Regions from separate parts of the Microcystis flos-aquae FACHB-1344 genome, predicted to be linked through region 3. Evidence: predicted binding sites of a transcription regulator. Region 3 holds the regulator's gene; each other region holds the start of a gene.
What was found. The regulator NtcA, encoded in region 3, controls nitrogen genes in cyanobacteria. The targets are predictions, from matches to a motif close to TTTGTANCNNNNGNTACAAA.
Positions count from the first base shown of each region.

Region 1: a site for NtcA is predicted at 2,993-3,012, ahead of H6G48_RS16505 (SAM hydrolase/SAM-dependent halogenase family protein). Genes of this name have one in related genera too.
Region 2: a site for NtcA is predicted at 1,968-1,987, ahead of rpe (ribulose-phosphate 3-epimerase). Genes of this name have one in related genera too.
Region 4: a site for NtcA is predicted at 2,024-2,043, ahead of H6G48_RS14630 (ammonium transporter). Genes of this name have one in related genera too.

Region 1 covers NZ_JACJSW010000172.1:27,967-36,653, forward strand. Annotated here, with positions in the region: gene H6G48_RS16490 (CBS domain-containing protein) at 1-322, opposite strand, end outside; gene H6G48_RS16495 (Uma2 family endonuclease) at 484-1,050, shown strand; gene nadC (carboxylating nicotinate-nucleotide diphosphorylase) at 1,122-1,970, shown strand; gene H6G48_RS16505 (SAM hydrolase/SAM-dependent halogenase family protein) at 2,148-2,942, opposite strand; gene pirA (arginine synthesis PII-interacting regulator PirA) at 3,077-3,238, shown strand; gene H6G48_RS16515 (hypothetical protein) at 3,393-3,557, shown strand; gene H6G48_RS16520 (GNAT family N-acetyltransferase) at 3,550-4,005, shown strand; gene H6G48_RS16525 (PP2C family protein-serine/threonine phosphatase) at 4,337-6,343, shown strand; gene H6G48_RS16530 (hypothetical protein) at 6,495-7,544, shown strand; gene H6G48_RS16535 (SpoIID/LytB domain-containing protein) at 7,694-8,687, shown strand, end outside.
Region 2 covers NZ_JACJSW010000230.1:488-6,139, forward strand. Annotated here, with positions in the region: gene hisN (histidinol-phosphatase) at 295-1,101, shown strand; gene rpe (ribulose-phosphate 3-epimerase) at 1,150-1,857, opposite strand; gene H6G48_RS24750 (hypothetical protein) at 2,153-2,488, shown strand; gene H6G48_RS24755 (hypothetical protein) at 2,493-2,888, opposite strand; partial or broken gene H6G48_RS24760 (bifunctional aconitate hydratase 2/2-methylisocitrate dehydratase) at 2,978-3,252, opposite strand; gene H6G48_RS24765 (pepsin/retropepsin-like aspartic protease family protein) at 3,796-4,215, shown strand; gene H6G48_RS24770 (HAS-barrel domain-containing protein) at 4,387-5,061, opposite strand; gene H6G48_RS24775 (NAD(P)H dehydrogenase subunit NdhS) at 5,064-5,258, opposite strand.
Region 3 covers NZ_JACJSW010000123.1:610-9,825, forward strand. Annotated here, with positions in the region: partial or broken gene H6G48_RS10255 (ISL3 family transposase) at 1-86, opposite strand, end outside; gene H6G48_RS10260 (UPF0175 family protein) at 439-717, shown strand; gene fabI (enoyl-ACP reductase FabI) at 929-1,705, opposite strand; gene ntcA (global nitrogen regulator NtcA) at 1,920-2,597, shown strand; gene H6G48_RS10275 (DUF3084 domain-containing protein) at 2,605-4,092, shown strand; gene H6G48_RS10280 (Uma2 family endonuclease) at 4,106-4,690, opposite strand; gene H6G48_RS10285 (Uma2 family endonuclease) at 4,770-5,345, opposite strand; gene H6G48_RS10290 (ATP-binding protein) at 5,392-6,636, opposite strand; gene H6G48_RS10295 (serine/threonine protein kinase) at 6,923-8,245, opposite strand; gene ccsB (c-type cytochrome biogenesis protein CcsB) at 8,348-9,216, opposite strand, start outside.
Region 4 covers NZ_JACJSW010000158.1:1,214-10,429, reverse strand. Annotated here, with positions in the region: gene htpG (molecular chaperone HtpG) at 1-235, opposite strand, end outside; gene ribD (bifunctional diaminohydroxyphosphoribosylaminopyrimidine deaminase/5-amino-6-(5-phosphoribosylamino)uracil reductase RibD) at 495-1,592, opposite strand; gene H6G48_RS14630 (ammonium transporter) at 2,239-3,675, shown strand; gene H6G48_RS14625 (ammonium transporter) at 4,168-5,592, shown strand; gene H6G48_RS14620 (hypothetical protein) at 5,531-5,803, shown strand; gene H6G48_RS14615 (glycosyltransferase family 2 protein) at 5,868-6,806, opposite strand; gene H6G48_RS14610 (alpha/beta fold hydrolase) at 6,886-7,755, opposite strand; gene H6G48_RS14605 (histone deacetylase family protein) at 7,916-8,833, shown strand; gene H6G48_RS14600 (Coenzyme F420 hydrogenase/dehydrogenase, beta subunit C-terminal domain) at 8,949-9,216, shown strand, end outside.

The DNA.
Region 1 (8,687 bases), on a different contig from region 3:
CTGTGATACTAATAGGTTTATCGGTCATTACTTCCCCCACGGTTTGACCGAGAGCTTTATGGAGTAATTTCTCGTGACGGCTAGGATTTTGTAGATAGATGACACTATCGAGGAGCATAATGTAAGGAGGAGCTTCTACTCCCGTTTCCTGCCACATAAGGTCAGTTTCGGAGATAACCCCAATCAGTCGCATATTGTCATCCACCACGGGTAAACCACTAAACCGCTTTTCGGCCAAAATTTTTACTGCTTCGGACAAAGAAGTGTTAGCGGTGACGGTGATGGGATTGGGAGTCATGATATGGGCAACTGTTTTCGTCATCTTAGCGACCTGCGACAATAATGCTTTCTCTCTCCATCTTATCATTAGGGTAATCAGTCACCGCTTAATTATGACTATTCTTCAATCTTCGGCTGAGAAAATGGTATAACATAAAAAGGAAATGGGATATTAATTTAGTTAGTTGACAAGGAAAAATAAAAATGATCGCTCAACCTCAATACCCAGAAAGAATGACCCCGGAAGAGTATCTAGAATGGGAAGCTACCCAGGAATTGCGCCATGAATATATTGATGGGGAAATTATCGCCATGACTGGGGGTAGTCTGCCCCATAATGATATTACCTTGAATTTTTACAGAACTTTATATTCTCATCTCCGTCCGCGAGGCTGTCGGGTGAATGTATCTGATGTGAAAGTACAAGCTAATAATAGTCGTTATTTTTATCCCGATTTGGTGATTAGTTGCGATTTTAGGGATAGAGAATCTCGTAATTTTATTCAACATCCACAAGTGATTATTGAAGTGCTTTCCCCTAGCACAGGAAACTATGATCGCACCAAAAAGTTACAATATTATCGTCAGATTGCCAGTTTACAAGAATACGTTTTAGTCGATACCGAATCGAGCAGTGTTGAGGTTTATCGCCGCGGTGAAGATAAAATTTGGTTTTACTGCGCTTATAGTCAAGGGGAAGAAATTATTCTATCTAGTCTCGATTTTCACTGTGCGATCGAGTTAATCTATGAAGGGATAAGTTTCGATTAAAGAAAGTTTACAAACAGGTCAAATATTACTAAACTTAAAATAAATACGTCCCGATTGTTTCGATAAATTCTATGTTACCGCCCCTATTAGTCCTTGATCCCTTGTTAGAAAACTGGTTACGAGAAGATCTCGGTAGAGGCGATCGCACCACCCAAGCAATTTTCTTCGGTCATGCTAAAATTGGTCAAGCTAGTTGGATTGCCAAGGAAGCGGGAGTTATTGCTGGTTTACCCGTAGCTGAACGAGTTTTTCAACTGCTTAACCCCACTATTCACTTTACCCCCACCGTTGCCGAAGGGGAATTCTGCCCTAAGTCTAAAGTTATTGCCGAGATAGAAGGTTCCTTCGATGCGCTGTTAATTGGGGAAAGAGTCGCTTTAAATCTTGCCATGCGCTTGAGTGGAATTGCTAGTGCCACTCGTCAGTATGTGGAGAAAATTGCCGATTTATCGACAAGATTGGTGGATACCCGCAAAACTACCCCCGGATTGCGAATTTTAGAAAAATATGCCTCCGGTATCGGTGGCGCTATTAACCATCGTTTGGGGCTAGATGATGCAATTATGATTAAAGATAATCATATTCAAGCAGCAGGCAGCATTGAGGAAGCAGTGCGTCGTGTACGGCAAAATATGCCCTATCCTCTCACAATTGAGGTAGAAACCAGCCAATTAGAAGAAGTGAATCAGGCCCTGCAGCAGCAGGTAGAGATCATTATGTTAGATAATATGGATTTAGAGATGATGCAAACTGCTGTGGAGATGATCCGCAATTTTAATAGTAAAACCAAAATAGAAGCATCGGGAAATATTACCCTCGATCGCATTCGCAACGTTGCCGAAACAGGAGTAGATTATATTTCCACTAGCGCCCCGATTACCCGTTCTACTTGGTTAGATATTAGTATGAGAATTGATTAAAAGGCCATATCAGTGATCAGTAGGTAGTGGGGTAGTGGGGTAGTGGGGTAGTGGGGTGTGGGAAGAATAAATAAAAATAATCTCCTGTCTCCTGTCTCGGAGTCTCCTGACGACCGACTCCTGACTCCTAACTCCTGACTCCTGACTCCTATCTCGGAGTCTCCTGACTCCTATCTCCTATCTCCTATCTATTGTAACCTCGATCGCATCGCCAATATTTAGGTGTAATTGCTTTTGAGCGCTACCACTATTGACGGCAATTTCTAACCCCCCGTGACTACCGATAAAAGCGACTATTTCCCCCCAAGGAACATCACTGTAGGTGTTTTTTGCGGGGATAATTTTTGGACCCAACTGCACCGACCAATTTTTTCCCTCTAGGAGATAATCGGGAATATTGCTGATTAAATTGCCGAAAATGTCAATATATTGAATTTGACCCCTGATTTTATCTTCCTCGATTTGCGGAACAGCGATCGCTAATTGTTGCAAGCTATCGGGATCAATAATCTCACCTAACATTTCTAGGGGTACTCCCCGGGACAAATAAGCGGCCACAGGAGCAAAAATATCACGACCATGAAAAGTAGTGCTAGGGTTAGGGGTGCGCCAATAGGAAGAATTATTGAGATTAACGGCAGATATAGCGGGAGATTGGCTTAAAATGCCACTAAATAAACCATTATCTGGCCCGACTAAATAACCACCGGCAAAACGAATCCCTACCCCGCGTCTTTTGCTTCCTACCCCCGGATCTATAACTGCCAGATGAATAGTGCCTTGGGGAAAGTATTGATAGGCATTCAGGAGAATAAAACGACCAGCGTAAAGGTCTTGGGGCGAAATTTGATGATTCAGATCGATCGTGCGAGCATGGGGGGCAATTCCCGCGATTACTCCCTTGATAATGCCCACATAACCGTCTCGTAGTCCAAAATCGCTAGTAAGGGTTATCAGTGCCTGTTCCGTCATTGACTTGTCACTAAGGTTGCCAACAGCTTTAATAAATCTTAACGCTAAATTCAGTAGCTAAAGATACAGTTTCCCAAGGAGAATGTTATGATTTAGATATAAGGTAAGTTAAGTCGCTCAAAAGTCTGTCCACCATGAACAAAAATCGTCAGCAAGTCCTAACACAGGCCACCGTGGCCCATAGGGAAACACTCCGCAGAAATTTACAACACCGACTGGAAGTAGCTAGAGCGCAGGGAAATGAGGCTCTAGTGCGTCAATTGGAAGCAGAGGCGGCCTATTTGCACCTTCGTTAGATTTAATCGGTGTTTAGTCATAGTCTAGTTGTCGGTTTCTAGTGATCGGTATGCCGATCACTTTTTTTTGGGCGAATTTTTTTTAAAAAATTGCCGATATCTCCACTGGCAATCCCTAAAATAGAAGGAACAGCAGTTTAGAGATCAAATAATTATGGCTTTTTTCCGGCAATATATCGCTCCGCTCCTGACTATCTTCGTGTTTTTAGTTGCTCTGGTTGCCACCGGCATCCGGATTTTTTTACCGGCAGATTTAGCGGCACCCGCTCCGATCGAGCCATCCCTGGGCATAATTTTCTCTTATCCTTGGCATGGCTAACCTTCCCGAAGATTATCGGCTGCGACTGGGAAACCCGAGCGATCGCTATCTACTAATTAATTTTCTCACCCGCAGCTATCAAGAATTTTTTCCCGAACAAAAAAACCTCTCCCATCTAGCTGATACAGTCAGACAGTTTTTTTGCCTCGATACTCCCCTGTGGATCGTCGAAGGACAACAAACGGCGATCGCTTGTCTCTGGATGGGGAGCGCCGTCGATCAGGTGACAGGCGATCGCTATGGTCATATTTTCCTAATTTACGTCGATCCCCAGCATCGTCGCCAAGGTATCGCCAGCGCACTAATCGATCGAGCTAAGGATTGGGCAAAAAGTCGCGGACAAACCCGCCTCGGTTTACAAGTCTTCATCAATAACGACAATGCTCTCAATCTCTACCAAAATCTCGGCTTTCAAACTCGCTCTTTGCTGATGTTGAAAAATATTTAGAAACTGTCAGGAGACTCCGAGATAGGGTGATAGGGTTTTGGGGTGATAGGGTTTTGGGGTTTTAGTTCAATTTCCCCACTTCCCCACTTCCCCACTTCCCCCCGCAACGCGCACGAAGTGGTCTCCCCAATTCATAATTTATAATTTATAATTCCCACTTCCCCAACCCCAGACATACCTATAGAGATGGCACTGTCAGCATTAATTATTCCTGAGCGAGCCACAAAGGGTAAAATTTGGGAAACACTGCAATACACTGGCAGTCATCGTGGATAAAAACACGCTATTTTATTAACCTATACTAACCGCGCTTTAGGAGTCAGCAGTTTTCATGGATTCCGTGACAACCCTCCAATGTCAAAACCTAACCTGTCTATCCCCGAACGCTCTCACTAATAGATTCTGTGAAAAATGCGGTACTCCTTTAGTTAAGCGCTATTTATGGATGATGGGTGATTGGGTGAGAACCTATTATCATGTTGGCGAGCTAATTGATAATCGTTATTTGGTCAAACAACCACAAATTGTTCTTGATACTAAACCCGCTCAAGCACCCCAAGCGCCGGACGAACCTCCTAGCTGGATTTCCCTCTACCTAAAATTGTTACCCTTCCATCTCCACATTCCCCAAGTCTATGGCTATATTCCCAGTCCCGATGAACGCTTAAATATGGACATCTGGCTGTTGGAATACGGCACTATTCCCCTCGACGAAACGGGAGAATTAATTTATCCAGAACTATTGCCCACTCTGGCCGAGGTTTGGTCGCAAGCTTCTGATTTAAGGCAAATTCACTGGTTATGGCAAATGGCCAAACTCTGGTATCCCCTTCAGAGAAAAGCTGTGGTCTCTAGTCTGCTTAACCCTTCTCTGACGAGAGTGAATAATCAGCTGCTGCAATTGCTAGAATTAAGCAAAGACGAGGCTACCGCTCCCAATTTACGAGATTTAGGGGCCCTGTGGGCCGGTCTGATGCCGACGGCAGCCGCTAATATTCAAGATTTTCTCGCATCCCTGACCCAAGAGCTAGAATCCGGTGATCTCGATCGCCCGGAATCCCTGATCGCTATCCTCGATTATGCACTACAGCACTACGGTGGAGGTCAAGAACGCAGCTATGAGATTTTTACCCGCACCGATACCGGTCCGCTGCGGGAACACAACGAGGATGCCTGTTATCCCCCGACTAATCAGGCCATAACCCTCGCTCATGGTCAAAATCCCCTGGCGATTGTCTGTGATGGCATCGGCGGTCAGGAAGGGGGCGAAATCGCTGCTCAATTGGCGATCGAAACCCTGCCTAGGGAAATTAATCGCAGTGCCCCCACTGATATGGAAGTCTATCCCGATAGTCACAGTCTTGTCCTCGAACAGGCGATTCGTGTCACCAATGATCTGATCAGTCAACGCAATGATCAGGAGTCAAGACAAGATCGTCAGCGCATGGGTACGACTCTAGTTATGGCTTTTGCCCAGGCCCAGGAAATGTACGCGGCCCATGTGGGGGATTCCCGCATCTATTGGATTACTGCCCACAGTTGTCATCAAGTGACGGTGGATGACGATCTCGCTTCCAGGGAAGTGAAATTAGGCTATCTCCTCTATCGTGATGCCATACAGTATCCCAACGCCGGGGCCTTGGTGCAAGCTTTGGGCATGAGTAGCGCCACTAATCTCCATCCCACGGTTCAGAGGTTGATTATTGATCAAGATTGTGTTTTTCTCCTCTGTTCCGATGGTTTAAGTGATTACGATCGGGTAGAACAATACTGGGACAGTGAAATTGTGCCTCTTTTGCGAGGAGAGAAAAATGTAACCGCCGTGGGGGAAAGTTTATTACAACTAGCTAACCAGAAAAACGGTCACGATAACTCCACCATCGCCCTAGTTTATTGTCGGGTAGTTCCTGCGGCTGAACCTATCAGGCCTTTAGTTTATGCTCAGGCCAAAGAACAAATTATTCCCGATCTTAATGACCAAGATTTTGATTACAGCGGGGACACCTACCCCGGAGAAGAAGTGGTGACAGCAATACCCACTCCCCCCCCCGCATCTTCTTCGGTTTCTAGTCGTACTTCTCCCCCCGCACCCACTAGGGTTTCACCCCTAGTCGTAGTAGTGAGCGCTGTCGGTGTTCTCGGTTTGCTGGCTGCGATCGCTTGGCAATTCCTGAGTCGTCATCCCGCTTCCAATCCATCGATTTCTCCCGCACCTGTCACCAGTCCGAGTCCCACGACCGGGACGACACCTTCCGCACCTGTCACCAGTCCCACGACCGGGACGACACCTTCCGCACCTGTCACCAGTCCCACTCCCCCCAATGCTTCCCCTAACTAGGGTTGGCTGAAAAAGTTTTTCGTGGGGACAGGGTGTGGGGTGTGGGGTGTGGGGTGTGGGGTGTGGGGTTTTACCTGACGATTAATCGGCTTGTCGGGGGTTGCCAGAGCGAGTTAAGATAAAATGCCCGATTAACTGCCGAGTCTATCCTATGGTTGATGCTGCGACGTTCTCCTCCGACACCTCCGCGATCATTGATGCCTTTGAAACGCCTCTAGAGTTTAACTTTCAACTGCCAGATCCCGAAGATGAAACCATCCAAGATCATGACTTTCAGCAGCAACTGGATTCTTTTTGGAAAGTTTGCGATCGCTTTGATTTGCAAACGGAAATCTGGCGGGGGCGAATTTTGCGAGCTATTCGCGACCGGGAAAAGCAAGGCGGTGATAGTCGCGGTACAGGCTTTTTGAACTGGTTAAAACAGCGAGAAATCACTAAAAGTCAAGCTTATGCTCTGATTCAATTGGCTAATAGTGCTGATACTCTCCTGGCAGAAGGACAACTGGATCCCGATAGTATCAATAATTTTAGTAAACGCGCCTTCGTGGAAACGGCCAAATCTGCCCCCGAAATTCAAAAATTAGTCAGTGATGCGGCCCGACAAGGGGAGAGAATTACCCGTCGGGAGGTGAAGCAATTGGCCGATGAATGGACAGCGATGAGTTCAGATTTACTACCCGATGAAGTGAAAGAAAAAGCCAGCGACGGCAGTTTACCGGCGCGTCATCTCGCCCCCTTAGTGAAAGAATTAGAAAAGTTACCCGATACTCATATCGACACTCTCCGTCAAGAAATCGCCGCTAATCCCGATGTGGACACGGTAAAATTAATCACCTCGGAAGCACGCAGTTTAGCCAAATATCTCGATGCGGCGGCCCAAGTACAAACTCTCCGACGGGGTAATTTAGATATCGAAATGGCTCTAGAAGAAGCTTTGCGCGTCGATTGTCTAAATACGGCGGCGGACCTGGTTAAACAAGCCACACAATTAGAGCAAGCCGTAGCTAAACTTTATACTACTTGGAAACGTTTAGGTAGTTTGTCCGATCGCCTCTATGTGGATACGGGAGCAAGTAATCCCCATCTGCGATCGATGTTAACCTGTTTGGAAAGTTTAACCAGTGAAGTGATCGAAGTAGAACTGGATGAAGGTGGACAAAAAATGGTACGTTTACGCATTATCAGCGATGGGGGAAGTTAGGTGCTTTGTTGGGTGTTGGGTGTTGGGGTGTTGGGGTTTTAGTTGAAATTCCCTCATTACCCTATTCTCCCATTCCCCTAACGGCTTGCTGCTATAATCTCTGAATATCCTCAACTTTTATGAAAACTTATTAACAGATAATTGACTTTATGCTAAAAATCAAGGAAAAAAAACAAATAATTAGCATCGGTTCCATAACTGCGGCGATCTTGCTCAGTTTAACCCTAATTCCTGCCGCTATAGCCAAGGATGTCCTTCTGAGATTGGGCATTGTCCAACGTTTTGGCGATGAAGCCAAGGAAAAATTAACCCTGAGTAGTACCAGTGGTGATAATCTCACCCTGCGCGTGGTGGGAGAAGATGGCCAATCCCAAACCCTGCAAACCAATCGCCTACAATTAGAAGTTATTCCCCGTCCTCTCGCTTCTCCCATCCTGCAAGAAAAAGTCATTTTGAGCGACCACGCCACCTTTGAAACCGCCGAAAATAGTGCCAAAAATTGGGCAAAAATGGGCATTAAAGTGGAAATTACCCAGCCCGGACGCTGGCAGGTTTGGGCAAAGCGAGAAGTTTATGAAAATCCCCTAGTGCGACGTTGGTTGCTGACCAGTTTGCAAGCCAAAGGCTACAATCAACCCTATATTAATAGTGTTTTACTCAAAGAAAAGCCGCAAGTTTCTTTCCAAATCAACGGGGTGCGCTATTTTCCCAAAGAATTAGAAATCGAGAGCCAAAAAAACCTGATTCAAGTCACCCATAGCCCCGATCAGTTACGTTTGTACGGGGGAACTATGCGCCTACAGCCCAACGCCTACGGCACTTTTACCCTAGTTAATAACGTTCCCCTCGAAACCTACCTGCGCGGGGTTGTACCCCACGAAATCGGTCATGATGCCCCGGAAAGCGCCACCCAGGCGCAAACTATTATCGCCCGCACCTACGCCCTCCGCAATCTCCGCCGTTTTCAAGCCGATAATTACGAACTCTGTGCCGATACCCATTGTCAAGTTTATTATGGATTGACCGGAACTAATCCCCGGGCTGATCAAGCGATCGCGGCCACGCGAGGCCTGGTTTTAACCTACCAAAATGAGTTAGTGGATGCCCTTTATTCCTCTACCACCGGCGGAATAACTGCCCTCT
Region 2 (5,652 bases), on a different contig from region 3:
TCGATCGCACTATGCAAGAGGCAATAGGGATTTAGGGTGATAGGGAAATTTCCGCTAAATCCCCCACTTCCCCACTTCCCCACTTCCCCACTTCCCCACTTCCCTTTACCATAAATAAATATTATTGTTTTCCTGTATGGATAACTTTTATTGATGAATATCGATCGCACTATGCAAGAGGCAATAGGGATTTAGGGTGATAGGCAAATTTCCGCTAAATCCCTCACCTCCCCACTTCCCACACTCCCTACTCCTGTCTCCTGTCTTCTAAATTCTGCTGTATTGTTTCCCCTCATGAATATTGATCGCACTATCCAACTAGCTCATCAATTAGCGGACACTTCTGGAGAGATTATCCGGCGCTATTTTCGGCAGCCCCATCTAGAAACCGAGACAAAACTCGAGCAAGTTTCCTCAATAGTAACAATCGCCGATCAAGAAGCTGAGGAGGCGATGGTGGCGATTATTCGGCGAGAATTGCCTGAAGATGGGGTTATTCGGGAAGAAGGAGCCAATATTCCCTCCCAAAGTGGTCGTTATTGGGTATTAGATCCCATCGATGGCACATCCTCTTTTGTCAAGGGATTACCGATTTTTGGGACTTTAATCGGCCTAGTGGCAGAAAATCAACCGATTTTAGGAATTGTCGATCAACCGATTTTAGGCGATCGCTGGTTAGGAGTGAAGGGAAAAGCGAGTCTTTATAATAACCAGATGATTGTTAATCCCTACCGTCAAGATCGGGAACTTGTCTTAAAAAATGCCTGTTTAGCCTCCACCACTCCCTTAATGTTTATCACAGAACGACAGCAAGCGATCGCTCGTCAGCTGCAAAGCGTCTGTAAACGTACCGCTTTTGGGGGTGATTGTTATAACTATATGATGTTAGCCACTGGCTGCACTGCCATGGCGATGGTAATCCTAGAATCAGACCTGAAATACTACGATTTTTGTGCTTTAATTCCGATTATTGAAGGTGCGGGCGGAATAATTAGCGATTGGTCAGGTAATCCCCTACAAGCTGATTCTAGCGAAGTTTTAGCCGTCTCTAATTCGGTTTTATGGCGGCAGGTTTTAGAACAAATCAGCAGAGTGGGTTAGTGCGAATAGCAAGATAATTAGTCAACAGCTAACCCACCCCCGCGGCAATTAAACGGTGGCTAATTGAGGTTGGGGACGTTTGCTGTTACGGATACCTTCGATCGCCGTCGCGTAATCGGGGGCATTAAATACCGCCGAACCTGCTACAATCGCATTAGCACCCGCTTCGAGAACTTGCCAAGTATTAGCCGGTTTTAAGCCGCCATCCACTTCAATCCAGGGATCCAAGCCTCTTTCATCGCACATTTGACGTAATTGACGGATTTTGGGGACAACTTCCGGGATAAAACTCTGGCCACCAAAACCGGGGTTAACGCTCATAATTAGGACTAAATCGCACAAATGCAGCACATATTCGATTAAATCTAAGGGAGTGGAGGGATTTAACACCACACCCGCTTGTTTACCGAGTTCGCGGATTTGGCAAAGAGTACGATGGAGGTGGGGAGAAGCATTATGTTCAGCGTGAACAGAAATAATGTCAGCACCCGCTTTCGCAAAGTCAGCCACATATTTTTCTGGTTCCACGATCATTAAATGCACATCTAAAGGTTTTTTCGTATAGGGACGAATAGCGGAGACAATCAGGGGTCCAATGGTGATATTCGGGACAAAACGACCATCCATCACATCAACGTGAATCCAATCGGCTCCTGCCTTATCCACAGCCTCGATATCGGCTCCTAATTTACTAAAATCCGCCGATAGGATCGAGGGAGAGACAACGATCGACTTCGAGCTTCCGTTTTGGGTCATGGCTAACTATAGAATTTCGTGTTTATATTTTCGTAACAATCTTATCAGCAATCAGTGATCAGTGATCACTAATCGGATTTGAGTTTTCAGTCGGGGTAATCCCAGGGCATTTTGTATAAATTGTAACAGACAAAAATTTGTGATTGTTGTAAGGCAATAACCGCTACTGACAATCAAGCATTTCTACTCTAAAATAAAAGATATTGCAATCCCTTTTAGGGAATTTCTCAGAAACTTGAGGTATATTAAGTGTGACATAATCACAGTTTCGCATTTAACCTTCATAAGATGGAATATGAATATCATTGACGCTTTAAATCTCAAAAACCCCCAAGATTACCCTTCTAGAGAAGCTTATCAGCAAGACGTTGTCAAAGCGGTACAGGTCTTAATGCGTTTAGGTATTATGGATAGTCCCTCGGCCGATTTAACCGGTTCCCTAGACTCTATCCTTGAGAAATTACAAGAGGATGAACTGGCTATCTACGGTAGAAAACGCAGTAAACAAGAAATTATCGCCGATTTAAAGCAAGTTAATAGTGAAATTGTCGAACTCGATCGAGAAATAGCTGACTTAGAATGGCAAATTGCCCTCAAAAAAGCTGAAATATCTGTTAATGAGGCATCTTAGGTTTTTATCTTGATTCTGGTTCGTTTTCTCCAAACTGAGCGCAATAATCATCAAGACGGTTTTCCAGAAGCATCCTTAAGAGTTTAATAATAATTAGGGCTACGATCGCTAAGGGGATATTGCTGCCAAAGGTAATTCCGATCACCCCTTCCACTATATCTGCTGTCGTTCTCGTCGCTCTTCGATGATAAAAATGGCAAAATTTTGCCTTAAAAGTCGGTGATTCAGTAGCTGTCTCGGCAATTTCAGCCAGTCCTTTCAGTTTTTCCGGTGTATCGTAGGAAGTATATTCATTCTCCAGTTGTCTGCGCTGCTCTTCCAACTGACGACGACGCAGACGAGCAGACTCTAAACGGCGCTGAAAAGCTTCCAGTTCTTCTAATTCATTAAAAGTGTTCATGGGTGATAACATTTTTGGGTAAGAGCAGGGCTTTCGTTGTGTAGCAATTCATTCTTCATATTCTGATTTGACAACACAGGTTTCTAACATACCAAAGCATGGAGGGGAATATCGGGCCGGTTAGCAAGTTTCGGTTTAGCGATAAACCAAGCGCCATTGGCCTAAGCATCGATAACCTGTTAGCATAGGGATTGGTGTCGGATAATTCCAAAACCTCGTTAAGGGTCAGCAATTCTCCCTTGAGTTCTTCGGGCGGATTTTTGAGTATTTCGCATAATTCCGCCGTTTGTTGGGCATTGAGGGGAAGGGGAGGGATACCTAATTTCGCTCGCTCGGCAACGTGTCGGTGATAGGCTTCTAACATAGGTCTATTGTCTCCTAGTCTTCACTTGTGACGGTTTCTTCCTAGGTTACTGGATTTTTGCTAGTCTCTGAATTTCTAGGTTAACGAGACATGACTTTGCTGTGCGATTTCCATAAAATGAGAAAATAGCGATCGATTGACTATATTAAGGCGTAGATAATGGCTATCACCGATTCTGATCTAGATTTAGCACAATATATCGACCATGGTTCCCAATAAGCTAACCGCACCCTGGGGGGAGATAACGATCGAACCTATAATGGAGAGAAGTATTCTCCAGAGTCAACAATATGTCACTCAGTCAACTGTTGCCCACAGTTAATCAGTTATCTCACCAAGATAAGCTTCGACTCATTCACTTTCTGCTCCTAGCAGTCGCCAAAGAAGAGGGATGCAGCCTAGAACCAACTAGAGAACCTGATCGAGAAAATGTACTGCTTGAGCAACTCGCATCCACTGAAGCCGTGCTATGGTCGCCTCAAACCGATAGCGCAGCAGTGCAGGCATTGTCGGAGCTTCTGATTGCTGCAAAGGGAACATCCAATGCTTGATGGACAACGCTATTCATTTACTGAACGAAGAGACAACCTAGGGCGATCAGTAATCATGCCATATATCCCTTTAATGCTCACACTGGGCGATCGTTCTCTAGAAGTGACAGCATTGCTGGACACTGGTGCCAGTGTCAATGTTCTACCCTACGAGATTGGACTACAGCTAGGAGCAGTCTGGGAAAATCAAACAGTATCCATTCCCTTGAGCGGAAACTTGGCTCAAAGCAATTCACGAGGTTTGGTTGTATCTGGTGCAATTGCACAATTCCCTTCTGTTCTGCTTGGATTCGCTTGGACTAAGATGAGAGATATACCTGTAATTCTTGGACACATGAACTTCTTTGCAGAGTTCAATGTGTGTTTTTATCGACACGAGTTGGCTTTTGAGGTTTGCCCGAAAGACGGATGAAGTTGATAGCCGCCGCTCATCTTAGCCGTTACAATGCTTGAAGATAATCGGCTTTGCCGCAATCCAGATATGAATGCTAATTGTGCAAAGTATCCACAAGTTAACTTGGTTCGGAGTTTGAAGAATTGCTCAGAAGACAATTCATAATTAAAATCAGCCAAGCCGAATCATCTAAGGACTAATATGAATTTGACTGAGAATATAACGCAAGCGATCATAATCATCCTTAAGTAAAACACTTAACTGTCTGCCCACATTCACTAACCATTGTCGATCGGCTTGACGCAATTGATACATCTGACGGATAGAAGCAGCTGCCAAAGCTTCCACGGGAGTATTTTTGACCTGTAATAAAATTCGTAAAAAGTCTAATTGTTCACTAAAATAAACTACTTCTAACGACTCACATTGATAAACTGCCTGATGAATTTGTGGAGGCCGGGGAGGAATATATTGATAGATATAACCTCGCCCGGCACCATTGCCATTAAATTGTCCTGGCAGGGTTTCAAAACCGACAATAGTTGCCCGAAATTCCGTTTTTAACATAGCGAAAATCTGCGGCTGTTGTTCCCGCAATTCAGCCAAAGACAACCCCAAAGCTCTAGCGCGATGTACCGAATCGATCGGTGCAGTGGTGGCAAAGGTGACAATCCCAAAAATCTTATTACCCGTTTCTTCATCGTAGGCTTTTACCCAACTACCAAAAGCGGGCATAAAAGGAAAATTTAACTCCTCTGGTTCCAAACATTGCGCTAAAAACTCGGTCGTCGTCGTCTCGATAACTTCGGCGATATGATCGGGATGGCGGTTATCCGTGGCTAATTGCGGTAAGGGTGGACGCATGGTTATTTTTTGCCTTTAGCGGGGGCAATAATTACTTCTTCTAATTCCGAGAGATTAAAGGTAACTAACTTATCCCAGTTACCCCCCTCAAAAAGAACGGCCACTTTCCCATCGCTTAAACGCTGGGCTAAACCTTCAAATTTATAGTAGGTATCATCGGGATTGGTGACTCGAACGGTACTACCTGGCAAAATCATAGGATTGACGACGAAATTATAATTAACTGTCTCTTAGCTTATCAAAATTTAGTGATCAGGGAGTCGTGACTTACCCCTACCTTCTGTTATCCGTCTTAGGCAATACGTCCCTGTTCTCTACCCGATCAGGCGATCGCAATTCGTTGATCAGGCGACAATTGTTGTACTGCTTAAATAAGCTGTTCTAAAGTTAAGGGAATGGTTCTCATCGATTTTGCTTTAATAATTTATAATTTGCTCTATTTAACTCTCAACACGAGCTACAGGAGATCGCAATAACTACTAGGATGCGCTTTTCGATAGCGTAACGCACCAATTTAATAATAAAGTTAGTGCGTGGGGTGCGGATTGTTAATTTAGGTTTTTTATCAGAGATTATCGCCGTCTAACACAC
Region 3 (9,216 bases):
ATTCGGAAAACTATACCGATATTTTCTAGGTGTCGATAGCCTTGAATACAGGTTTCTTGTAGGTTCAAAAATTTGTCAAGTATCATAAGTAAAATAATCTCGTTTTTGGCAATTATATCAAATCTTAACTCAATTGTCTATCTTTTGGCATTAACCTGTTTGTGCTTTAAGTCGTTCCCTGTATGGATTTCAGCTACTTTTGAGCTTAGGTACTCTCATCGAATTTTATTTTAAGTTAATTATTTGCATAACAATTCCCGAAGAGCCGAGATTTGGAAATTATTTGAAGCGAAGTAATAGGAATACCAGCTTTATCCATATCCAAAAGTTATACTAAATCCTGTTGAGAAGGTGTAGAATAGGCGTTGGGTTTCATGCTTCAATCCAACCTAAGTTCTATAAAAATTATCCGTAAACCCAAAAAAAGGAAGCTGAATCATGAAAATTACTATCGATATTCCCGATGAATTGCTTCAACATTACAACTACAATAATATTACCCGTGAAATTTTAGAGGCTTTGGTGGTGCAGGCCTACCGAGCGGAAAAAATCACCAGTGCCGAGGTCGGAAGTATTTTAGGTCTATCTTCTCGTTGGGTGGTGGATGCTTTTTTGAAAAACCATGATGCCGATTTACATTACGATGAAGTCGATCTAGACAGCGATCGCAAAACTCTTCAGCAACTTCGCAACAAACACGATCATAGTCTTTTTTGATCGTCGTTTCAATTAAATTGAAGATAGATTTCGCCTTTGATATCCCCTTAATAAGGGGGGCGCTGATCCCCCCTTGATCCCCCCTTAATAAGGGGGGCGCTGATACCCCCTTGATCCTAGGGTTGATTCATAGTAGGGTTGATTCATGAATCAACCCTACTACCCTTAATAAGGGGGGTGCTGATGATTTTTAACACCTACCTACTTAAAACTACATTCCCATAATTTCGTAACCGGAATCTACATAAATAATCTGTCCGGTAATACCACTAGCAAGATCACTGGCTAAAAAAGCGGCCGTATTTCCCACTTCAATTTGTGTCACCGTGCGATGTAAAGGAGCGATTTCTTCCACATGATGGATCATATCAAGAATTCCCCCCACGGCCGAAGATGCCAAGGTGCGAATTGGACCGGCGGAAATACCATTAACTCGGATCTTTTGGCCACCTAATTCGGCGGCTAAATAGCGAACACTCATTTCTAAACCAGCTTTTGCCACCCCCATTAAATTATAGTTAGGAATTACCTTGACACCACCGAGATAGGTAAGAGTGATAATACTTCCCCCTTCCGTCATCAAAGGTTTAGCCGATCGAGCTAGACGGGTTAGGGAAAAAGTGCTAATATCTAGGGATTTAGTGAAAGCTTCCCGAGGGATGGCGGTAAAATCGCCCGTTAAACCCTCTTTATCGGCAAAAGCGAGACAGTGAATCAAAATATCCAGTTTGCCCCATTTTTCCGCCACTGTAGCGAAAGTATCTTCTACCTGTTGGTCATTTTGGACATCGCAGGGGACATAAAAAGCGGGATTAAGTTCATCGGCCAATTCTCGCACCTTTTTCTCAAAGCGGCCTTTTTCGTCGGGGAGATAGGTGACACCGATATTCGCACCAGCTTGATGGAGTTGTTGGGCAATTCCCCAAGCGATCGAGCGATTATTGGCAATTCCTGTCACTAGGGCGTTTTTTCCCGTTAAATCTAACATAGTTCTCGTTTCTCTTACAAAAATCTCCCCAATAGCCGACCCCAGCGAGATTCGGTATAATAGGGATACAGATAACGGGGCAGCAATGATCACCCCTCCCCCATTGTCTGGCAAAAAGCGCCCAAAACTTTTCCCAGTTTAGGGAGCGGTTATGTTTAATAGAGGTGAAACTCGTTGCATAATAAAAACAATTTTCCCCTTTTTTGGATGTGAGATGGACTTATCCCTAATACAAGACAAACCCCTAGCAGATGTGTTCCGTCGAATCGGCAGCGGCAATTTCCCCCCGGTGGTGGAATTGTTCGAGCGTGGCAAAACGATCTTTTTCCCGGGAGATCCCGCCGAAAGAGTCTATTTTTTGCTGAAAGGAGCCGTTAAGTTGTCGCGAGTCTATGAAGCGGGAGAAGAAATTACCGTGGCTCTACTGCGGGAAAATAGCGTCTTTGGTGTGCTATCCTTACTCACCGGCCAGCGATCGGATCGTTTTTATCATGCCGTGGCTTTTACTCCGGTAGAATTACTCTCGGCCCCGATCGATCAGGTAGAAAGGTCCCTCCGCAATAATCCCGATTTATCAATGTTGATGCTGCAGGGGTTGTCCTCGCGCATTCTGCAAACGGAAATGATGATCGAAACCTTGGCTCACCGGGATATGGGTTCCCGTTTGGTCAGTTTTTTATTGATTCTCTGTCGTGATTTTGGGGTTCCCACCACCGATGGTATCCGGGTTGATCTAAAATTGTCTCACCAAGCGATCGCAGAGGCGATCGGTTCTACCCGCGTCACTGTCACCCGTTTATTGGGAGAGCTGCGGGATCAAGAAATGGTCTCAATTTACAAGAAGAAAATTACCGTCCATAATCCCGTCGCTCTCAGTCAACAATTTACTTAAATTCTGGATGACTAGCGCTTATATTTTGGTTTTGGCCATCGTGGTTTTAGGTGGTCTGATAGCGGTGATTGGCGATCGCATAGGGAGCCGTATCGGTAAGAAAAGGATGCGTTTATTTAATCTGCGTCCGAAACAAACCGCAACTTTAATGACGATTGTAACGGGAATTTTTATCGCCGGCTCGACTTTAATTGTCTTGTTTGCTTCTAGTAAATCCCTGCGTCAAGGGGTTTTTGAACTGGATCGTCTTTTAAATGAACGTCGTGCCGCTATTAAGGATTTGGAAAGTCAGGTAAGAAAAACCACCGAACAAAAAAATCAGGTGGAAAAGGCGTTAAAAACGGCTAAAAGTGAACAGATAGCTGTGCAGAAACGTCTAGAGGTTCTTAACAAAAATTATCAAGCTTCTCGTCAACGTTTGCGATTAGTTTCGGGACAGTTAGAAAAGTTTCGGAAGGAAGTGGCTAATTTAAATAATGAACGAGTTATTTTAACTAATCAAAAGGCACAGTTAATCAGTCAACGGGATCAATTGTTCCAACAAAAATCAATTCTTTCTAGTCAAATCAATCAACTACAAACCACCGTTCAAGTTAGAGATAAAGAGTTGGCTAATCAACAAAATTTATTAACAATCAGACAAGCGCAACTTCAACAGTTGGAAACCCAACAAAAAACCCTACAGCTAGAAATTGATCGCCGGGATCAACGCATTGGAGAACTCGATCGCTCGATTGTGGATAAAAATTTGGCTTTGGAACAGCGCGAGGGAAAATTAAAAGATTTAGAAACCCAAATGGCTTTTCTTAAGCGGGAAGTGGAAGTTTTAGAGCAATACTATCAAACCTATCAAGAATTGCGAGAAAAACAAATCGCTATTTTCCGGGGACAGGTGTTATCTTTTGGAGCTTTTCGTATTGTTGATCCCCAAGCTATTGTCACTGTTATTGATAAGTTATTGCGAGAAGCGAATATGAATGCTATCCGTGCCACCCAACCGAATCAGCCTAATTTTGACCAGCGTTTAGTTAAGATCACAAAAGCACAGGTAGAACAGTTAAGTCAACAATTACAGGACGGTAAAGAATATGTGGTGAGAATCCTTTCAGCAGGTAATTATGTCTTAGGAGAAACCGAGATTCGTGTCTTTGCTGATGTGGTTCCCAATCAAAGAGTTTTTGAGGAGAAACAGGTAATCGCTGCCGTTTCCATTGATCCCCAAAATATGACAGAAGAAGACCTACAAAAGCGGTTAGATTTACTCTTAGCTTCGGCTCAATTTCGCGCTAGAAGTGCGGGAGTTTTAGGGTCAATTCAGGTGGAAGATGGTTTATTAACTACGGTAGTTAACTTTATTGGTCAAGTCAAAAAGTCGGGTAATTCTATCGAGACACTTGAGGCGATTGCTGCTAGTAAAACTAATACGGCTGGACCTTTAACTTTGCGTTTGGTAGCGGTAAAAGATGGTAAAATTGTTTTTAGTACGTCCTCTTAAAAGATAGCTAAAGTTAGGAGTTGAGACTAAAATCAATTCCTTCGTAAATATCAGCAAGATTTAAGCTAATTCCTAAAGAATCTAGAGATATAATTCCCCTGGCTGGGGTGTATTCTTGTAATAACCAATTATTTTCTGAGGTTTTGCTATAGGATTCTATTAGTATCTCCCCTTGACTGACGAGAAGATATTGGTTTAATTGGGGTATAGAACGATAATAACGAAATTTATCACCCCGATCATAACCAGAGGTGGAAGGAGATAAAACTTCGATAATTAGGCAGGGATTTAAAATTTCATCGTTGCGATTATCACTAAATAATGGTTCCCCGGCAATAATCATTAAATCTGGGTATAAACCGCGATTATATTGGGGTATCCATAGTCGCAAATCACTGGGAAAGACTTCATAAATAGTTTTCCTTAAAGCATTGTCTAACAAGCGAATTAAATTGCGTACCAGTCGATTATGATTGATGCTTCCCCCTGTCATCTCGATAATTTCTCCGTCGTGATATTCGTGTTTAACCTCGGCTATGGTTTCTAAATTACGATATTCTTCTAAGCTGAGGGTTTTGGTAGGAGATCGAGTTAGCATTTTCTCTGTCACAGAATTTTTAATCCTCCTGATTATAACCTAGATCACATAAAAAAGGTTATGATTCATAAATTATTCCTCAATTAAAATCAATTCCTTCGTAAATATCGGCAAGATTTAAGCTAATTCCTAAAGAATCTAGAGATATAATTCCCCTGGCTGGGGTGTATTCTTGTAATAACCAACTATTTTCTGATGTTTTGCTATAGGATTCTATTAGTATCTCCCCTTGACTGACGAGAAGATATTGGTTTAATTGGGGTATAGAACGATAATAACGAAATTTATCACCCCGATCATAACCAGAGGTGGAAGGAGATAAAACTTCGATAATTAGGCAGGGATTTAAAATTTCATCGTTGCGATTATCACTAAATAATGGTTCCCCGGCAATAATCATTAAATCTGGGTATAAACCGCGATTATACTGGGGTATCCATAGACGTAGATCGCTCGATTGAAGACGATAATTAGTTCCTCTTAAAGCTAATTTTAGCAGGACAATCAGATTAATGAGAATACTATTATGATTGATGCTTCCCCCTGTCATCTCGATAATTTCCCCGTCGTGATATTCGTGTTTAACCTCGGCTATGGTTTCTAAATTACGATATTCTTCTAAGCTGATAGTTTTGGGGGGAGATGAAGTCAACATTTTTCCAGATTAGAGATTCTTTTATTTAATCATAACACAATTAATGCTACCCATTTAATTCTAATTCCCCTTGGAGAAAATCAATAAATTGTCTAGCAGTTCTTCCCGAGCGCCCATTATGTTGGGTTGCCCATTGTTTGGCACGAAATTCTAATTCTTCTAAGCTAATTTTTAATTTAGCTAAACTGGCTAAATGACGCACTATTTCCAAATATTTTTCTTGATTAGCCGGTTCAAAAGTGAGGGTTAAACCAAAGCGATCACTAAAGGATAATTTTTCTTGTACTGTGTCCCAATTATGCACTTCATCACTATCTTTTGGTCGGGGTCGATCCGCAAAAAATTCTCTGACTAAATGTCGGCGATTAGAAGTGGCATAAACTACGACATTTTTCGGTCTAGCGGTGACGCTTCCCTCTAAAACAACTTTTAAAGCTTTAAAAGCTTCATCATCTTCTTCAAAGGATAAATCATCGACAAAGATAATAAATTTTTGGGGCAAATCTCGCAAGATTTCAATAATTAATGGTAGGTCTTTTAACTGCGATTTTGCCACTTCAATTAAGCGCAATCCCTGACTATGATATTTTTGCAATAATCCCTTAACCAGAGAGGATTTTCCTGAACCACGGCAACCATAGAGTAAGACATTTAAAGCGGGATAACCTGCTAATAAAAACTCAGTGTTTTTAATCAAGGTTTTCTTAGCCATTTCATAACCGACTATGTCTTGAATCTGCACGGGATCGGGATGATTAATTCCTTGTAATCTGCCTTCTTGCCACCTTAAAGCTTGATAACGGGCAAAAATTCCTGTACCACACTCACGATAATAATCGGCTAGAGCTTCGACTAATTCCGTCCAATCTAAACTAGAATGGAGGAAACTTTCTAATTTATTGTCCACTTCCCAAGCGGGGAAAATTAGAAATTTAATTTGTTCAAAAACTGTCGAATTACTTAAGCTATAAATGCTAGAGTTATAAAGAGATTGGAGGATAGATAAATCCTGTTTAACGCCATTAATTAAAGATTCGGGTAACTCCCAAACACTTTTTTTCTGTACCTGTTGACTAAAGGGATTATCATCTAATAAAATTTGTTCGATTAGAAAATCATTCCAACTGATATTTCTGGATGCTAAAGCTTGAAACAATTGACCATAAGCTTTGAGAAAATCGGCAACATTATCCGTAGATAATAGGGTAATAAATGCCTGGCCAATAGCATTATCAAAAACCCCTTGATACAAAACTAACAAGCTGACTTTTTTGTAAATTTCAGAGTTCATTTTTAATTCTCCACTAATAACTAAGATTTCATGGCCGCCTTTTTGCAATTTCTAATCCGATTTAATAATTGCCGCCTTGTAGCCGAGGGAATGCCAATCAGTTATTATACTAGCAAGATAGGGCGATATCTGCAACATTAAGGTTAAAAAGGGAGAAATGCCTACCGACTAATTCTTAGGATTTCTTGAATTGATTCTCGATAAAATTGATAACTTATAGCAGTTATCTTCATGGTGAGGTGCAAAGTTTTCGTTTTGGGGAGACGGTCGATGATACCCTGTCAGGTTACACATCATCTTGAGGAGAAACGCTATATTTGATAAAATTTAACCAATCTTGGATTTCCTGTCCTAACCAGAGACATTCATCCTCGCGGAGATTCTGACCGATCAGATAATAATTTTTAGCCGTCCGCAGACGAATCTGATAGTTACCTTCTGTGCCATTGCTATGGAGAAAAATACCCCATAAATCTTGAGTTCTGAAGGCAAATTTTTGGTAGATAAAATTGAAAACTTTATATTTAATTAAAACTTCTTGAGGTGTAAGAATTAATTGCATCTCACGCAAACAAATAAAACCAATTAGAGCTACAATAAAGGTAAGAATCGGGGAGATAAAGACAGTGACAGTAAGGACAATCGCCAAAGACCAGAGGGTAGCTGCATCGGAAGGTAGCTTAATTTTTGGGGGTAAATTAATCTCTAAATTATCCCGGTGTTTAGCGATACGGATGGAACTGTGGGGAGGTTTTGGTAATTTCTTAGGATCGATTAAACTTGATGCTTGGCGATAGTAGGGATGTTGGAGAAATTTCAGAGCTTCTCTGGCACTTTTAAACCGCTTTTCTACCGCTACATCGGTCATAGTTTCTAACCAATCGATTAAATCATCATCAATTGTCACCCGTTGGCGAAATTGAATTTTAGAGTCGCGGTGGGGCAATTCTATCGGGACAATTCCCGTCAATAAATGAATTAAAGTCATACCTAAGGCATATAAATCAGAACTGGGAACCGCCCGGCCCCAAAATTGTTCTAGAGGTGCATAACCACTCGTTCCCACCACAGTAAAAGTAACTCCCGTCACTGCACCGCGGGACTGGACTGCCCCAAAATCTACTAAATAAACGTTATTTTCCGAGTTAATAATTAAATTACTAGGTTTAATATCTCGATGTAATACTGGGGGCGATAATTCGTGCAAATAAATGAGAATTTCGAGAACTTCTTCGGCAATAGTCCGAATTACCGTAGCGGTGAAACGTTGCCCCCTTTCTAAGCGCTCGCTTAGGGATTCTCCCGGTATATAATCTTGTACAAGCACAAACCAAGGAATCCCGTCACCTTGATTTTTATCGAGGGAAAAATAATCGCGATAGCGGGGAATACGGGGATGATGGAGAGAAGCTAAGACGGCTGCCTCCCGTTCAAATAATTTTAATTCTTCCCACTCCATCTGGGGACTAAAAGCGAGGAGTTTAATAATTACCGATTCTTGGGATAATACATCTATAGCTAACCAAGTTTGACGACCGATAGCGGTATTTCCTAGGCGTTGTTGTAGTTGGTAACGTTCAGCTAAAAGAGAATCAGAAGTAAAGGTCATAGTGGCTTTTCCCTTATTTAGGGTCTGCTGAAAAAGTTTTTCCTGGGGACAGGGGTTGGGGGGGCCACACCCCACACCCCACACCCCACCCCTATAACTGATTTAGAAAAACCAACCGTAGGAATGAAGACCTTTACCTAAAAGATTCACCCCTAAATAACATACCCAAACCACAACAAAACCACTCGCCGCTAGAATAGCTGGTTTTCTTCCCTGCCATCCCCGGGTAATGCGGGCATGGAGATAAGCGGCAAACACTAACCAAGTGATTAGCGCCCAAGTTTCTTTCGGATCCCAACTCCAATAGGAACCCCAAGCTTCATTCGCCCAAACCGCCCCGGCGATGATACCGATAGTGAGAAGGGGAAAACCGAGACCAATGACCCGATAACTGATATTATCGAGGGTTTCTGCCAAGCTGAGACGTTGGGGCGAAAGGGTCGTCATCGCTGTTAAGGTGGGAGTTAAAAGGGCGGTTGTGCCACCGTTAGCCGTTTCCATGAAAATTGGGGCGGAAAGAGTGGTAGATAACTTATTTTGCAGACGATAGGCCCCCGTACCCACGGAACTGCCTTTTAACTCGATATTTTGACCTCTAGTGACGATCAGAAAAGCGATCGCCATCAGGGAACCCACCATCAAAGCAGCATAACTTAACATCATGACGCTAACGTGCATCATCAGCCAATTCGATTTTAAAGCTGGAACCAAGGGCGCCGAAGTTTGCATTTCCCCGGGTAAAGACAAAGTGGCAAAAGCAGTAATCCCCATGGCTACAGGAGTCGTCACCACCCCCACCAGGCGACTGCGGCTATTGTACTCAGCAATTAAATGAACCGCAGTTACACCCCAAGCGAGAAAGAATAAAGATTCGTAAAGATTGCTGATGGGGAAATAACCCGCTTCTAACCAGCGCGCCCCCAATAAAGCGGCGATACAGAGGTTAGCGATGGCCACTCCCGTGCTGCCCA
Region 4 (9,216 bases), on a different contig from region 3:
CGGTAATTGATAGGGTACGATTTTCTTTATCGATGGCGAGATTAATTTCTGGTTCAGGGACTTCTCCTCTCGCTTCTCCTGCTAAAGAAGCCATTTTTAACTTCGAGATGGCATCAACACTATTAGATATCAATTCCCGCAGAAAAATTTCATGGTCAGTGTAGAGGGATTTTTTGATAATAGGGAAGATATTCTCGGTATGAATCGTGATATTACCTTTTTCGAGTACCGTCATACGTTCAATCAGTAAGGGTTTGACTATTCTAACTTTTTTATTCTGCTCGATAATGGCAGCATTGATCACAGAGCGATTGCCCAACTTCTTCTAGGGGGATAACCGTACCGATAAAGGCATTTAACGGCAGCGGGGCTATTTCTAGAACTCGATCGCAAAAATTAGGGGTAAGTGCCAGATTATCGCGGTTATTGATGACTTTTTGACTTTTACAAGCGGTTGGTTGAGATTTGCCGATTGAGCCAGAATTGCAGTAGCTCTACTGTTTACTTTGCAGATATCCCTCAATCAAAATATCGGGATTGAGATAATTAACCGTGACATTTTCTAACTGTAAAGCTTGGCTCATTAACTGGAAACCTAAATCACCTACGGCAGTAGGTGCCTGGATTCCCCCGATGATTTTGGGCGCGATAAAAGCGATAATTTTTTGTACCATGCCCTCAGCGATCGCTGCTGCACTTAAACCGCCGCCGCACTCCCACAGAACCTGACAAAATCCCCTTTGATCAAGATTTTCCATCACTAAAGTGGGTGTCACCGCGGTTAGTTCGATCACTTCCACGCCTTTTGTTAATAATTGTTGCTTAAGCTTGACATTAGAATCAATTTGTGTATAAACAAGCGTGGGAAATTGACTGGTATCCCAAAGATGGGCGGAGGAGGGTAAATCGAGCGATCGAGTCATGACCACGCGCAGGGGATTATGATCGGAGAGGCCGTGAGTGGTTAGGTGGGGATTATCTTGACGGACAGTGCTACCGCCGACGATAATCGCATCACAGGCCGATCGCAATTGATGGACTATTTGGCGAGAAGCGGGGCTAGTAATCCAAGTGCTATGACCGCTAGTAGCGGCAATTTTGCCATCGAGAGTCATGGCATATTTGAGAATACCGAAGGGTTTTTTAGCGGTGATGCGATGGATAAAACCCTGATTGAGTTGACGACATTCGGACTCCTCCACTCCCACCAGCGTCTCGATACCTGCCGATTCTAATCTTTGAATGCCTTTCCCCGCCACCAAGGGATTAGGATCGATCATCCCCACCACCACTTTTTTAATGCCCGCTCGCATAATTGCCTCGCTACAGGGTGGAGTACGTCCATAGTGGTTACAGGGTTCAAGATTGACGTATAAAGTGGCACCACGAGCTTTTTCTGCTGCCTGTCTCAGGGCGAAAACTTCTGCATGGGGTTGTCCGGCCCCTGGGTGAAAACCTTCACCGATAATTATACCCTCTTGAACGATCACAGAACCGACCAAGGGATTAGGAGAAGTCCGCCCCAAGGCTTGCCTAGCAAGGGTTAGACATCTTTGCATCATTGTGCGATCGAATTCTGTTGCCTGGGTCATGGTTTATTTCTCCAAATGAGGGGAGACTTTTCAGTGATCAGTGATCAGTAATCAGTGGGAATTATAAATTATAAATTATGAATTGGGAGACAGGGGTGATGGGGTGATGGGGTGATGGGGTGTGGGGTAGGGCTGATTCATTCTCCGAATCTAATTCTTTTTTTTGCTACCTTTAATCGCTTATGAGGTAAGCAAAGCACGACGTTTTGAAAAATTTTCAGATATTTATTCCGATAAATCGACTAAAAACGTTGCCAGATAAGGATTTGAGAGAATGACATTTGAGAGAATGAAACGACACTAGGGTGTGGGGAGAATAAATAAAAATAATCTCCTGAATACTGACTCGGAGAATACTGACTCGGAGAATACTGACTCCTTACCCCACAGTTAACTTTACTTTTGTCCAACTACTTATTATTTTAAAATGAAATGTATCAACGAATACAGAAATCTCAGATCAAAAAAACAAAGATCGAAAAACATTGACTACTCACACATCAAGATAAATCCCTAGGTGTTTGGTCTTCTGAAATGATTGACCCCTGTTCCTAGGATTTAGCGGTTGAACGGACATAATTGCTCGGTAATTATTTTCAATAGTAATGAATCGACCTACTAACTCAACAAAGTAAACGAATTAACGATGAAACGAATTGCTCGAAAATCCGGGGAACTTGTCGGTTTGTTACCGAAAATTAACCCTGTCTGGTTAGCCTGTGTTCCTTTGTCCGCGATTATTTTTGTGGTTTGGAACACGGCCGTACAGGCCCAAGATGCGAAACCCTTAACCCCCGAAGATGTCCAAAACGCCCTCAATACAATCTGGGTTTTAATTGCCGCCATCCTCGTGATCTTTATGAACGCGGGTTTTGCGATGCTAGAAACGGGATTCTGTCGCCAGAAAAATGCCGTTAACGTTCTCGCCAAAAACCTGATCGTTTTCGCCCTCTCCACCATATCATTTTGGGCGATCGGTTTCTCCCTGATGTTCGGGTCTGTCAGTAACGAATTTTTCGGTACAGGAGGTTGGTTCCTCAGCAGTAGCGATCCTGCCACCTACGCCATGCCGAAATATTTGCCCACTTCGGTGTTCTTCCTGTTCCAAGTCGCTTTCGCGGGAACGGCGGCAACCATTGTATCTGGGGCCGTGGCAGAACGGATTAAATTCGTCGATTTCCTCGTTTTTAGCTTAATTATCGTCGGTATCATGTACCCGATCACTGGTCACTGGGTTTGGGGTGGCGGTTGGTTAGCTGACCTTGGTTTTAAAGACTTCGCCGGTTCGACGGTGGTTCACTCGGTGGGTGGTTGGTCTGCTTTAACCGGGGCGGCAATTCTCGGCCCGAGAATGGGCAAATACATCAACGGTCGCACCAGTGCCTTACCCGGCCATAACATGAGTATTGCGACCTTGGGTTGTTTAATTCTCTGGATTGGCTGGTTCGGTTTTAACCCCGGTTCTACTTTAGCGGTTAATGAAACTGTCCCCTATATCGCTGTCACCACTAACCTCGCCGGGGCCGCGGGTGGCATTGCCGCTACCCTTACCGCTTGGTTCAAAGATGGTAAACCCGACCTTTCGATGATTATTAACGGTATTCTGGCTGGTTTAGTGGCCATTACTGCCGGTTGTGATGGTGTATCCTATTGGTCGGCGGCAATCATCGGTTTAATCGCCGGCGTAGTCGTGGTTTACTCGGTGTCTTTCTTCGATAACCTGAAAATTGATGACCCGGTGGGTGCCACTTCCGTTCACCTCGTCTGTGGTGTGTTGGGAACTTTAGCCGTCGGTATCTTCAACAAAGATGCGGGTTTAATCACCGGTCAATTCCAACTGTTTATTAACCAAATTATCGGAATTGTGGCAGTAGGGGCATTTACCGTGATTGTTAGTGGTATTGTTTGGACAATCCTCAAGGCTACCCTCGGTATTCGTGTTACTCCCGAAGAAGAATTGGAAGGTCTGGATGTGGGTGAACACGGAATGGAAGCCTATAGCGGTTTCGTCAAGGAGTCCGATATCGTTGCCGGCGGCTATTATGCTTCCAGTGTTGACATGGAAACGCCTAGCACTCGTTAGGGTAATAAACATCCGGCAGAAATGCTACCCATAGCTAATATTGGCTAATATTTAGCAGGGATTGACGAACTGGCGCGTACACGTTTACCATAGAGGAGTCCAGGTGAAAACCCCAGTTAGCAAGCAACCTCTATACTGATAAGTTGCCAATACGATAACTAAGCAATGACGTAACATCCAAGCGTGGTTTTAGTCGATAACCAAGACAGCACGTCAGTTCATGCGTCTAAAACCAAAGGTTTTAGACTTTGGGAGATACCCCCTCTTTAAGAGATTCTCTTAAAGTGCATTGTTAATGTATGTTAACAAAAAAGTATCGGTAAACCTTGTAAAGATAGATTAACTTATCCCCGACAAAGTTAAAGAGAAAAGGAAGAAGGCCTCGCCCCGATGCGATCGGTGGCTATAATTGCCTTCTAAACCTTTTCTCTTTCGGTTTTTGTCTCTTTACGGACAGAAAAAATTAATCTTGCTACTAACCACCAACCGACAATGAAAAAGATCGTAGGAATAACCATGCTTTTGCTGGGACTGGGATTCAATTTCGGAGTTGCCCCGGTTTTTGCGGAAACCGTCGCCGCCGCTCCCCCCAATCCGATTAGTGCTGGAGATACAGCTTGGATGCTGATCTCGTCGGCTTTAGTTTTATTAATGACCCCCGGACTGGCTTTTTTTTATGGGGGTTTAGTGCGTTCCCGTAACGTCCTCAACACCATGATGATGAGTTTGGTGGCCATGGGCGTCATCGGTGTAACTTGGGTGCTTTGGGGTTATAGTCTCGCTTTCGATGTCACCCCGGGTAAAAGTGGTTTTGGCGAGGGAATTGAAGCTTTTATCGGGGGACTAGATTGGATTTTTCTCAACGGTGTCACCGCCGCCGCACCTGACGATATCGGTTATGCACCCACCGTTCCCCATCAAGTGTTTATGGTCTATCAGATGATGTTTGCGATCATCACCCCGGCTTTAATTTCGGGTGCGATCGTGGAACGGGTCAACTTTAAAGCCTATTTTTGGTTTTTACTGCTTTGGTCCACCTTGATCTATTCTCCCCTAGCTCACTGGGTTTGGGGTAAGGGTTGGTTGGCAGCCACTGGGGCGCTGGATTTCGCTGGTGGAACCGTTGTTCACATTAGTTCCGGGATTTCCGCACTGGTGGCCGCCTGGATGATCGGTCCGCGGCGTAGTTTTGGTGTCCAAACCTATGCACCCCATAATGTGCCGTTTGTTCTCCTAGGTATCGGTTTACTCTGGTTCGGTTGGTTTGGTTTTAATGGTGGTAGCGCGCTTTCCTCTAGTTCCCTAGCCACGACAGCTTTTGTTAATACCACGATCGCCGCTTCGGCCGGTGGTTTGACATGGATGCTTATAGAATGGATTTTACGGGGTAAACCGACGGCGATCGGTATTGCTAGTGGATTTTTAGGGGGATTAGTGGGTATTACTCCCGCTGCCGGTTATGTGCTGCCGATCGGGGCGATTCTCATTGGTTCGATCACTGCCCTTACCTGTTTTTTTGCGGTTAGTCTGCGGGCAAAATTGCGCTTTGATGATTCTTTGGATACCTATCCTGTCCATGGTGTCGGCGGGACAATAGGGGCGCTGCTTACGGGGCTTTTTGCCACAAAAGCAGTTAATCCAGTCGGAAATGATGGTTTATTTTTTGGGAATCCGGGGTTACTGTGGACGCAATTTGTTGGCGTTGCCGCTACTTATATCTTTGCTGCCGTGGGTACTTTTGTTATCCTGAAAGTTCTCAGTCTATTTATGGAGCTGCGGGTTAAACCGAATACGGAAGCAGAAGGGTTAGATGTTCCTGAACACGGAGAGGAAGCCTACGGACAAGAATTCGAGTTTGGTAGCAGCTTTTCCTACCAAGAAAATTCTCCGACCACAAATCCTCGAGAAAATTATTAGCGATTCCAATCAGCTATCAGTCTGGCTAACAGAGGCGAAATTTCGTCTCTGTGAAACTGGGCTAAAAAATTCCGTTTTTGGTCGTCTTGTCTCTGTCACCGGGGATTGTGAGCCTGTCCGTCGCTGGCCAAGAATGCTCGATCGTTATTGTCCAGAGATTCTCCAAGACCCAAAAACTCTCCGCCAAGGCCGCATGAGTAGCGATCGCTAGGGAGGATCAAGTTTTATCTAGATGGGCAAAACAGCAAAAAATTAGCGATTCCTACTGACAATAATCAAGAATTTTGTAAGCCAGCTAACTCAGCAATTGTGTAGGTGGGTCTGCCTTTAACTTCCTCGTAAATTCTGCCGATATATTCTCCTAGTATTCCGATGCTAATTAGCTGCACAGAACCCAGAAAAAATATAGCGATCATAATCGTGGCAAAACCCGTGATCGGTGAGTCGGGTTGCTGTAAACGCCAATATAATACTAACAGAGCCATAATCAAAGATATCAGGGCAGAAAATAATCCTAGATAGGTGGCAAAACGTAAGGGGACACGGGAAAAAGATACTAGGCTATTAATAGCTAAAGATAATGATTTGCTAAAGGTATATTTTACTTCCCCAGCAAAGCGCGCATCCCGCTCAAATTTAACCGCAGTTTGTGGAAAGCCAATCCAAGCGCGCAACCCACGAATATAACGATTTCTTTCTGGGAGAGAATTTAATAGATCTACCACCTGACGATCCATTAAACAAAAGTCTCCTGTATCGGCGGGAATATCCACATCGGCTAGTCTTTTAAGCAAACGATAAAAGAGATAGGCCGTCAGTTTTTTAAACCAACTTTCTTGTTTTCTTTTGGTTCTTTGGGCATAAACTACTTGATACCCCTCTTGCCATTTTTCAATCATTTGGGGAATTAATTCGGGCGGATCTTGCAGGTCGGCATCCAAAACAATAATTACTTGTCCTCGGCAAAAATTAAGTCCAGCAGTTACCGCCGCTTGATGACCAAAATTGCGGGCGAAACTGATATAACATACTCGTGAATCAGCTTTGTGCAGTTCTCGCAGCAGTTTTAAGGAACTATCTTTACTACCATCATTTACTAGGATTAATTCTACCGCCCCATCTAAATTATTCATGATGGCACTCACCCGGCGATACAGTTCGTCAATAGTTTCTTCCTCGTTATAGATGGGGACAATCAGGGAATATTTTAGCATTTGCATAATAATATTTGACCAGTAATTGATTGAAAAATCTGACTCCTAACTCAGAGAATTCTGCCGTCAATCTCTTTACTTAGCGAAGAAAATCTTCGATCGCCTGTCCCGTCTCTTTTGGTGCTTCTTCTGGTAAAAAATGACCGCTGGCGATCGCCTGTCCGGTGACTTGATTAGCTCGCTGCTGCCAAAGAGCGATCACATCGTATTGACGTGCAATGAAACCTTTTTTTCCCCAAAGAACCAAGAGGGGAGAGGAAATTTTCCGGTCTAAATCCTGACGATCATGCTCTAAATCGATGGTAGCGGCGGCCCGATAATCGGCACAGGTGGCGGTTATCGTGCTTAAATCTCGAAAACAACGCCGATATTCCCCCAAAGCTTCCTCTGTAAAAGCGCTAAAATCTCGACCCCAACTTTGCAAGCAATGTTGCAGATAATAATCGGGATTAGCGGCGATCAGGGTTTCGGGAAAAGGGGAAGGCTGAATCAAGAAAAACCAATGATAGTAGGCAGTGGCAAAAGTTTTATCAGTCGCCTCGTACATCGCCATCGTTGGTGCTATATCGAGTAAAACGATTTTTTTGACCTTTTCGGGAAAATCAAGGGCGAGACGGTGGGAAACTCGCGCCCCTCGATCGTGGCCGATTAGATAAAACTCCTGATAACCAAATTTTTCCATCAGCAACACCTGATCGAGGGCCATCACCCGCTTGCAGTAATTGCTAGAATCCTCTAGGGGTAAGGGTTTATCGCTATCCCCGTAGCCCCGCAGATCCGTGGCGATCACCGTAAAATTGGCCGCTAATCGGGGGACGATTTTATGCCACATTTGATGGGTTTGGGGATAACCATGGAGCAAAAGCAGCGGAAAACCGCGCCCACCTTTGATACCATTGATAGTAATGCCATTAACTTCTAGTTGAAATTTCCGAAAATTTGTCAGCATTTTTGCCTCCTGTCACCTTGGGGAAAGATAATTGCATCATCAGGTAAAAGTGACCCAATCAGTAAAGTTTTTTCACTATAGCTCCTCAAGCCGCTGCTTTTCTGGTAGATTAAAACCATTGGGTTGCTCAAAAATCAACGAGTTAAGCAGTAATTTGATTATGATCTCGATTATCTATTCCGATGAATTTCTCGATCACGATACAGGTATTTACCATCCCGAAAAAGCGGCGCGTTTAACGGCAATTGTCGGAGCTTTAAAACAAACAGAATGGCAGTCAAAATTAACATGGCATTTACCCACACCGATCGAAATTCGCGACGAAGTAATCCCTTTGATTAAACAAGTTCATAATCAAGATTATGTTGATATATTGCGGCGAATTTGTCAACAGGGTGGGGGAAGATTGGATGCAGATACTCCCGTTTCTGCCCGTAGTTACGATGTGGCGTTACTAGCGGTTAGTGGCTGGTTAGATGGAGTCGATCGAGTCTTATCCACCGGCGATCCTGCCTTTATTTTAGCCCGTCCTCCCGGACATCATGCCACTTCTAATTATGGCATGGGTTTCTGTCTGTTTTCTAATGCTGCTATTGCGGCTTATTATGCTTTAGAAAACAAAAGAGTGCAAAAAGTAGCGATTCTTGATTGGGACGTGCATCACGGCAATGGCACCCAGGATATAGTCGAAAATCATCCCCAGATTGCCTATTGTTCCCTCCATCAATTCCCCTTCTATCCCGGCACGGGAGAAGCGAGAGAAAAAGGTGAGTTTAATAATGTTTTGAATATTCCCTTATCGGCGGGAAGTACGATTAAAGATTATCAAGAACATTTTGAGGGGCAAGTCATACCTTTTCTGAAAAATTTTCAACCGGATTTAGTGATTGTTAGTGCTGGATATGATGCCAATCAAGCGGATCCTCTGGCGGGAATTTGTTTACACCCACAGGATTATGGAATTTTAACCAAATACCTCTTAACTCTCAATAAACCGCTGCTTTTCGGCTTAGAAGGTGGTTATGATTTAGAAGCTTTAGCGGCTTCCGTCGTCGCCACCTTAGAAGCTTTGCTCTGATCCTATTCCGGGTAATCGTTACATTTCTTTAAAAAGATTGCTAACAAAGTGATGGAATGCGGTAAGGTAAACGATCGATAGAAAAAAACCCTTGACCTAGTTGCCTTTTAAGATTATGAACTCGCTTGCGCCACACCTCAAAGCCAAAGCCCTCAAGCCCAATAGTCGTCGTCCTGCCAAAGAATTGTGTAGCGAGTGCGGACTTTGTGACACTTATTACATTCACTATGTTAAAGAAGCTTGTGCTTTTCTCAATCAACAAATCGCCGATTTAGAAGCAGCAGCACACGGCAAAAGTCGCGACTTAAATCAGGAAAATGATCTCTATTTTGGTGTTCATCAAGAGATGATGGCTGCCAAGAAAAAACAAGCTATTCCCGGGG